Regions from separate parts of the Kitasatospora sp. NPDC051170 genome, predicted to be linked through region 1. Evidence: riboswitches for the same ligand, from Rfam matches in the RefSeq annotation. Region 1 holds a riboswitch; the other holds the start of a gene.

What was found. Region 1 has a riboswitch for guanidine ahead of ACIBCA_RS28645 (DMT family transporter). Riboswitches for the same ligand answer to the same signal wherever they lie in the genome.
Region 2: another riboswitch for guanidine. It lies ahead of ACIBCA_RS08885 (MBL fold metallo-hydrolase); the one in region 1 lies ahead of ACIBCA_RS28645 (DMT family transporter).

What each region holds. Positions count from the first base shown of each region.
Region 1 is NZ_JBITFA010000015.1:187,448-191,847, reverse strand. Features, by position in the region: gene ACIBCA_RS28655 (xanthine dehydrogenase family protein molybdopterin-binding subunit) at 1-2,016, shown strand, start outside; tRNA gene ACIBCA_RS28650 (tRNA-Cys) at 2,117-2,188, opposite strand; guanidine-III (ykkC-III) riboswitch at 2,285-2,350, shown strand; gene ACIBCA_RS28645 (DMT family transporter) at 2,393-2,707, shown strand; gene ACIBCA_RS28640 (MFS transporter) at 2,809-4,266, shown strand; gene ACIBCA_RS28635 (hypothetical protein) at 4,263-4,400, opposite strand, start outside.
Region 2 is NZ_JBITFA010000003.1:410,890-415,289, forward strand. Features, by position in the region: gene fhuB (Fe(3+)-hydroxamate ABC transporter permease FhuB) at 1-760, shown strand, start outside; gene ACIBCA_RS08870 (alpha/beta hydrolase-fold protein) at 778-1,887, shown strand; gene ACIBCA_RS08875 (hypothetical protein) at 1,884-2,318, opposite strand; gene ACIBCA_RS08880 (hypothetical protein) at 2,368-2,508, shown strand; guanidine-III (ykkC-III) riboswitch at 2,591-2,656, shown strand; gene ACIBCA_RS08885 (MBL fold metallo-hydrolase) at 2,701-3,528, shown strand; gene ACIBCA_RS08890 (hypothetical protein) at 3,674-3,847, opposite strand; gene ACIBCA_RS08895 (NAD-dependent epimerase/dehydratase family protein) at 3,934-4,400, shown strand, end outside.

The DNA of each region.
Region 1 (4,400 bases):
TCCGGCCCGATCGTCGCCGACCGGCCGGTGCTGGCCGTCGGCGTGGTGCGCCACCACGGCGAGCCCGTCGCGGCCGTCGCCGCGGACCACCCGGACACCGCCCGGCTGGCGGTCGGTCTGATCGCGGTCGACTACGAGCCGCTGGAGGCCGTCACCGACCCCGAGCAGGCGTTCACCGCCCCGCCGCTGCACCCGGACGGCAACCTCTTCCGCCACCTGCCGCTGCGCACCGGGGACCCGGAGGCCGCCGGGGAGGTCGTCGTCGAGGGCCTGTACCAGGTGGGCCGTCAGGACCCGGCCCCGCTCGGCGCCGAGGCCGGGCTCGCCGTGCCGCGCCCGGACGGCGGCGTGGAACTGCACCTGTCCTCCACCGACCCGCACGGCGACCGCGACCGCACCGCCACCTGCCTCGGCCTGGAGCCGGACCGCGTCCGGCTGGTCGCCACCGGCGTGCCCGGCGCCACCACCGACCGCGAGGATCTCTCCTTCCAGGTCACCCTGGCGCTGCTGGCCCTGCGCACCGGCCGCCCGGTGAAGATGACCCTCACCCGCGAGGAGTCCTTCCACACCCACACCTCGCGCCACCCCGCGCTGCTGCGCTACCGCCACCACGCCGACGCCGAGGGCGTCCTGGTGAAGGTCGAGGCGCAGATCCTGCTGGACGGCGGCGCCTACGCGGACGTCTCCGCCGAGGCACTGGCCGCCGCGACGGCCTTCTCCGTCGGGCCGTACAACTGCCCCAACGTCTTCGTGGACGCCTGGGCGGTGCGCACCAACAACCCTCCGGCCGGGCGGATGCGCGGCGAGGGCGCGCTGCAGGCGTGCTTCGCGTACGAGTCGCAGCTGGACCAGCTGGCCGCCCGGGTGGGCGTGGACCCGGTGGAGATCCGCCGGCGCAACGCGATGGCCACCGGCGACCCGCTGCCCACCGGACAGGCCGTCACCTGCCCGGCGCCGGTGCGGGCACTGCTGGACGCGGTGGCCGCCGAGCCGCTGCCGGCCCTGCCGGTGGACGACCCGGACGCCGAGTGGCTGCTGCCGGGCGGGCCCGGCGGCGCCGGGGACCCGTCGGCGGTGCGGCGCGGGATCGGCTACGCCGTCGGCATGGTGCACATGCTGGGCGCCGAGGGCGAGGACGAGGTGTCCACCGCCACCGTGCGGGTCAGCGGGGACCACGCCACCGTGATCTGCGCGGCCGTGGACGCCGGTCAGGGCTTCGCCACGCTGGCCCGGCAGATCGTGCAGACCGTGCTGGGCGTCAGCGAGGTCTACCTCGCCCCGGCCGACAGCGACCAGTCCGTCGCCGGGCCCTCCGCCCGGGGCCGGCACACCTGGGTCTCCGGCGGCGCGGTCGAGCGGGCCGCGCTGATGGTGCGCCACCAGCTGCTCCAGCCGATCGCGGCCAACTTCGGGATGTCCGCCGAACTGCTCCAGATCGCCGACGGCAAGATCACCTCCTACGACGGGGTGCTCGGCATGCCGGTCGCCGAGGCACTGGAGGGCAAGGAGCTGTGGGCCACCGCGCAGTGCCGCCCGCACCCGACCGAGCCGCTGGACGATGACGGGCACGGCGACGCCTTCGTCTCCATCTCCTTCTGCGCGATGCGCGCGGTGGTGGACGTGGACATCGAGCTGGGCGCCGTCCGGGTGGTCGAGATGACCGTCGCCCAGGACGTCGGCCGGGCGCTGAACCCGCGCCAGATCGAGGACCGCATCGAGGCGGGCGTGGCCCAGGGCGTGGGCCTGGCCCTGCTGGAGGACCTGCGCACCGAGGGCGGTGTGCTGCTCAACCCCTCGCTGACCGGTTACCGGCTGCCCACCTCGCTGGACACCCCGGACGTGCGGATCGCCGCGCTGCTGGAGGAGCGGGACGTGGTGGCCACCTTCGGCGCCAAGGCCGTCAGCGCCGTCCCCGCCGTGGTCGCCCCGGCGGCCGTGGCCGCCGCCGTCCGCGCCGCCACCGGGCTGCCGGTCGGCCGGCTGCCGATCCGGCCGGAGGACGCCGTCTCGGCCTGAGGGGCGGGCGGGCCGGAGCGTACGGGAAGAACGGGAAGAACGGGAAACGCGGAATTGCCGGGCGGCGCCTTTTCGGGCCGACCGGCAATTCCGTTCCTCGAGGCCATGGCGGGAATCGAACCCGCGTGCACCGCTTTGCAGACGGTTCCCTAAACCACTCGGGCACACGGCCAGTGAATTCAGAATGGCGGAATCCCGGAAGAGGGTCAACGCCGCACTGTAAATTCTGTATGGCGATGTGCACGGCGGCGTGTGCTACGGTCGGAAACCGGTGGCTGTTTTCCCGCCACCCCGGACGAGCGCGTCGTACCCGGTGACGACAAGACGGCGCAGTTCAGCGGCGACCCGGCCGCTGTGAACTGCGGAGGTGGCCGTCATGGCCTGGCTCGTTCTGATCGTCTCCGGTCTTCTGGAGACCGTGTGGGCGGTGGCCCTGGAATCGTCCAAGGGCTTCTCCCGTCTCGTCCCCAGCGTCGTCTTCGGCGTCGCCCTGCTGTTCAGCATGGGCGGGCTGGCGTACGCGATGCGCACCATCCCGATCGGCACCGGGTACGCGGTGTGGGTCGGCATCGGCGCGGTCGGCACCGCGCTGTACGGCATGGCCGTGCTGGGGGACGCGGTGACGGCGGCCCGGATCGGCTGCCTGCTGCTGATCGTCTCCGGCGTGGTGGGCCTCAAGGTGCTGCACTGACCCGACGGCGGTACCGGCGGTCGGTCCTACGTCCCGGGGCCGAGGAGGTCCGCGACTTCCGTCAGGGGTCAACGACGCAGACGGCACTTACGATGTTACGTATGACCACAGCCTCCCCCACCTCGGTCGACGCCGCCTCCCCGCCCACCGGAACCGACTCCGACTCCGACTCCGACTCCGGGGGAGGGGTGCTCGGCGGGCGCTACCGGGCGCTGACCCTGGGGATCGTCTCGGTGGTCCTGGTGATCGCCTTCGAGGCGACCGCCGTCAACACCGCCATGCCGGTCGCCGCCCGGCAGCTGGACGGCCTCGAGCTGTACGCCTTCGCCTTCTCCGGCTACTTCACCACCACGCTGTTCGCCCTGGTCGTCTCCGGCCAGTGGTGCGACCGGCGCGGGCCGCTGCAGCCGCTGTTCGCGGGCATCGCGGTGTTCGGGGCGGGCCTGGTGGTGGCCGGGACGGCGCCCGGCATGTGGGTGTTCGTGGCCGGGCGGGCGATCCAGGGGCTGGGCGGCGGGCTGGTGATCGTCGCCCTGTACGTGGTCGTCGGCCGGGCCTACCCGGAGCGGCTGCGGCCGGCCGTCTTCGCCGCCTTCTCCTCGGCCTGGGTGCTGCCCTCGATCGTCGGGCCGCTGGTCGCCGGGGCCGTCACCCAGCACCTGGGCTGGCGCTGGGTGTTCCTGGCCGTTCCGGCGCTGATCCTGCTGCCGCTGGCCGTCATGGGCCCGGCACTCGCCCGCTCCGAGCGTGAGCACCCGGTGCCGCGGGGCGCGGACTTCGACCGGCGGCGCACCCTGCTGGCGGCGATGGCCGCGGTGGGCGCCGGTCTGCTCCAGTACGCCGGCCAGCGGCTCGACCCGGTCGGCCTGATACCCGGCGCGGCCGGGGTGGCGCTGCTGGCCCCGGCCGTCCTGGGGTTGCTGCCGAAGGGCACCCTGCGCTCCGGGCGGGGGCTGCCGACGGTGATCCTGCTGCGCGGGGTGGCCGCCGGGGCGTTCTTCGCGGCCGAGGCGTTCATCCCGCTGATGATGGTCACCCAGCGCGGCCTGTCGCCGACGCTGGCCGGGCTCACCCTGACCAGCGGCGGGCTCTCCTGGGCGCTGGGCTCCTGGCTCCAGGGGCGCCCCGGGGCCGAGCGCCACCGGGCGGTGATGATCCGCGGCGGCTTCGTGCTGAGCACGGTGGCGATCGCGGGCGCCGCGCTGGTGCTCGTCCCGGCGGTGCCGGCCTGGGTGGCGGCGCTGGCCTGGGGCGTGGGCGGCATCGGGATGGGGCTGACGGTCTCCTCCGTCAGCGTGCTGATGATGAGGCTGTCCGCGCCGGAGGACGCCGGGGCGAACTCGGCCGCGCTGCAGATGAGCGACGCGCTGGGCAACGTGCTGCTGACGGGCCTGGCCGGGGTGATGTTCGCGGCGCTCGGCGGCGGCTCGATGGCCGTGGCCCACGGGAGCGCCGAAGGCACCGGCTCGGCCGGCGCCTTCGCGGTGATCCTGCTGACGATGGCCGGGGTCGCGTTCGTCGGGGCGCTCCTCGCCGGCCGGATCCGCACCCGGGCCTAGCCTGCCGAGGCCGAGGCGGCGGCGGTCGCCGGGGTGCCGAGGAAGGACTCCCAGCCGCCCGCCGGGGACTGCCCCGGGGCCAGGGTCTGCAGTTTGCGCAGCACCGCCGGGTCCTGGGCGTCCAGCCAGTCCAC
Region 2 (4,400 bases), on a different contig from region 1:
CCTCACCCAGACCCTCGCCCGCAACCGCCTCGCCACCCCCGAACTCCTCGGCGTCAACGACGGCGCCACCGCCGCCGTGCTCATCTCCGTCGGCACCGCCGGCACCTTCGGCGCCTGGTGGGCCGGGCCGCTGGGCGCGCTCGCCGCCGCCTCGGTCGTCGCCCTCGCCTCCGGCGGGCTCGGCGCGCGCGGCTACCGGGTGCTCGTCGTCGGACTCGCGATGTCCGCGCTCGCCTCCGCCGTCATCCAGGTCGCCATGGCCCGCCGCTCGCTCGACTCGGCGGGCTCGCTGTACATCTGGACCTCCGGCAGCCTCAACGGCCGGAACTACGAGGTCGCCACGCCCGTCCTCATCGGGCTCGCCGTCCTGGTGCCGCTCGCACTCGTCGCGGCCCGGCGCCTCGCCGTGCTGCGCTTCGACGACAGCGTGGCCTCCTCCCTCGGCGTCGACCCCGGACGGGTGCGCCTCGCCTGCCTGCTGCTGTCCGTGGCCCTGGCCGGACTGGCCGTCGGCGTCTGCGGCCCGGTCGGCTTCGTCGCGCTCGCCGCACCCGTGATCGCCGGCCGCCTCGCCGGGCCCACCCGGGTGCCGATCCTCGGCTCCGCCCTCACCGGCGCCCTGCTCGTCGTCCTCGCCGACACCCTCGGACGGGTGCTCATCGGCGGCGTCGAGATCCCCGTCGGCATCGTCACCACGGTGCTCGGCGGCCCCTTCCTGCTGTGGGTGCTGCTCGGGCGCGGGCGCAACAGCATCAACTGACCTGAGGAGTCCTGCCCTTGAACACCACCTTCCCGATCGTCGCCCCCGATCCGGACGACCCGGCCTACCGGCTCGTCACCTTCGGATACGACGGCCGCGACGACGGCGCCCACGACGGAGTGCTCGCACTGCTGCACACCGTCACCGACAAGGACCGCCACTCCGGCGACCTGACACCCCACCTGATGACCCGTCAGACCGACGGCACCTGGTTCATCACCTACCGGCTGCGCGCCGACCACCGGGCCTCCTACCAGCTCCACCCCTTCCGGGGCCCCGTCCCCGGCACCACCCGCGCCGACTGGCTGCACGTCCTCGACCACGCCGTCCCCGACACCGACGGCGACCGACTCCCCTCCCGCGACGGCCGCCACCCCTCCTCGGTGCTCAGCCTGCCCGACGCGCCCGCGCAGCCGTACGTACGGCGCCGCGAGGGCGTCCCGCGCGGACGACTGACCGCCCACGAGGTGGCGGGGCGGCGCGTCGACGCCCATCTCCCGGGCGGCGAAGGCCCGTTGGGGGCCGTGGCCGTACTGCTCGACGGGGAGATGTGGGGCCAGGTGCTGTCCGTCGCCGACACCCTCGACAACCTGACCGCCGACGCCGCCATCCCCCGCACCGCCACCCTGCTCGTCCACACCATGGGCCCCACCCGCCCTGACGACCTCAGCTGCAACCCCGCCTTCGTCGACCTCCTCGCCGACCACCTCCTCCCCTGGGCCCACCACGAGTTCGGCGCCCCCCTCGACCCCTCACGCACAGCCATCGCCGGCCAGAGCGCCGGCGGCCTCGCCGCCGCCTTCGCCGCCTTCCACCGCCCCGACCGCTTCGGCAACGCGCTCAGCCAGTCCGGCTCCTTCTGGTGGCCGGACGGCACCGAGTTCGACACCGGCAGCGAATGGCTCACCCGCCGATTCGCGACCACCGACCGCCGCCAGGCCCGCTTCCACCTGGAAGTCGGCCTCCAGGAATGGATGCTGCTCCCCCAGAACCGCCACCTCCGCGACGTCCTGCTCGCCCGCGGCTACGACGTCTCCTACCGCGAGTTCAACGGCGGCCACGACTACGCCTGCTGGCGCGGCGGCCTCGCCGACGGCCTCGCCCACCTGCTGGGCCCGCTGGCCTAGCGGAGGCGGTCCTTCGCGATGTCGCGCACCCGCCGCGTCCGGCCGCCCTCGGCGAGCTCTGCCAGGGCGGCGGGGGCGCTGGATGTCTCGACGATGTACGACTGGCACCAGTTCGAGGCGGCGAGCAGGTCCTCGGACCGCCACGGCTCGCCCAGTTCCACCGCCCGCATCAGCGCCCACTCACGCAGCCGCCGCGCGGAGAACGCGTCCGTCGCGACGGGCCCCGCCATCTGCCCGTGCCAGTCGGGGAATCCCGGCTCGGTGAGCAGCTCGGCCCCGCGCCGGTCGAGGTACCCGCACACCGCGGAGTTCGCCATCGCCCCATCCGGATCCGTGAGCACCCGCACGACCAGCCCGGGCGCATCCTGCGGCTCCACCGCCGCGAACTCCGCCCGATAGCGCGCGAACCGCACATGCTCGTCCGGCTCCATCGCCCCCCCTGTTTCGCCGCCTGACCTGCGAGGACGCTACCGTACGCCCATGAGCTTCATCGGCGCCGGCGTCCGCGCGCTCTTCAGGGCGATCACCGACGGCGACCCACTGGCGCCCGCCGTGACGATCTTCCTCGTGTCCATCGCGATCACGGTCATCATCGCCGCGCTCCGCTACGCCCGCAGGTAGGCAGCGCGCCGACCTACGGCCGGGATCTACGACGGTCACGAGAGTCCGCCGGCGAGGGCGGGCCCCGTGCTAGCGTCGCCGTGGCGGCGCACTGGTGTTCGCCCCGGACGAGATGTGCGCCGTACCCGGTCTGCCAAGACGACGCACGTGGGAGACGTCGTGGTTGATGCACCGGTGGCTCGTCCGCTCGATGTGAGGTGGATTCACGGGTCGGGGTCGGCGAAGCACAACACCGATCCGGACATTCAGATCCATGAGTACGACGAGAACACCGTCATCCTCCGGCAGAACAAGGCGGTCAACTACGAGGCGCCGTTCCTGTTCCTGTTGTTCGGGGTGGAGCGGGCGGTGCTGATCGACACGGGGGCGACGGCGGAGGCCGCGTACTTTCCGTTGCGCGGGACGGTGGACGCGCTGGTGAAGCGGTGGTTGGGGCGTAATCCGCAGGTGGTGAAGGGGGACTACGGGCTACTGGTGCTGCACACCCATCCGCACGGGGACCATGTCGCGGGGGACGGGCAGTTCGCCGGGCGGGCCGGGACGAGGGTGGTGGGAGCGGAACTCGCGTTCGCCTGGCCGTACTTCGGGTTCGACCGTGATGCGGAGGCGGTGGCCCGGGTGGACCTGGGGGGCGGGCGCGTGCTGGAGTGCCTGGCCACGCCGGGGCACCATGAGGCGGCGGTGACGTACTACGACCCGTGGACGGGGTTCCTGCTCACGGGCGACACGGTCTACCCCGGGCGGCTGTACATCGACGACTGGCCCGCGTTCGGCCGCACGATCGACCGGCTGATCGCCTTCGCGGGGAGCCGCCCGGTCACGTACGTCCTCGGCTGCCACATCGAGATGACCCGCACCCCGGGCGTAGACTATCCCATCCGCACCACCTACCAGCCCGAGGAGCCCCCGCTCCAGCTCACCGTCGCCCACCTGCACCGCATCCGCGCCGCCGTCGCCGAACTCGGCGACGAGCCAAGGCACTTCCCGCTGGACGACCTGATCCTCCACCCCAACCCGTAGCCGGCGCTCAGTCGCGGTACGGGACCAGCCGGGACAGGTCCAGGTCGAAGTCGAACGGCGCCGGGAGGTGGATCGTCTCGCCGAACTCGCGTTCCGTTCGGGTGTGGTAGCGGTCGCGGTCGGGCTCGGAGAAGAGGGTGACGGTCTAGCCGGGCGGGCAGTGGGCGTCGAACTGGCGTTGCACGATGGACAGATTCAACTGGTGCGTCGAGGATGGTGACGCTTGCATGACAATCAAATCACCGGACAACTCGACCTTGTAGCCATCCGGAAGGCTGCGCCTGGCCTCCTCCAGGAGGTGGTAACGCTCAGGGTTCACCGGGTCTCCTCTGTCGCTTGCCACACGGTACAGCGGGAGGCGCCGTAGGCTCGGCGGGGCGCTGGTGCGGACGGGGAGGGGTTCCCATGGTGGGGCATGTGGTGGTGACCGGGGCGGCGGGGCGGGTCGGTGCGGCCGTGGTGCGGCGGTTGAAGGTGGCCGGGTGGGGGGTGGTGGGGGTGGACCGGGACCCGGGGCCGGAGGTGGGGGTGGTGGCGACGCTGCGGGACGAGCGGGAGTGGCGGCGGCCGCTGGTGGGGGCGGTGGCGGTGGTGCACGCGGCGCATGTGGAGGTGCGGCCGGTCGGGGAGAACGTGGAGGCGACGCGGGTGCTGCTGGAGGCGGCGGAGGAGGCCGGGGTGCAGCGGTTCGTCTACACCTCCTCGACCTCCGTCTACGGGCACGCGCTGGTGCCGCAGGACGGGGCGGCGGTGTGGGTGACAGAGGAGACGGTCTGCCGGCCGAGGCTGGTGTACGACGAGGCGAAGCTCGCCACCGAGAGACATGTCCTGAACGCGGCCGGACAGATGGGCACGGTCTGTCTGCGCGTCGG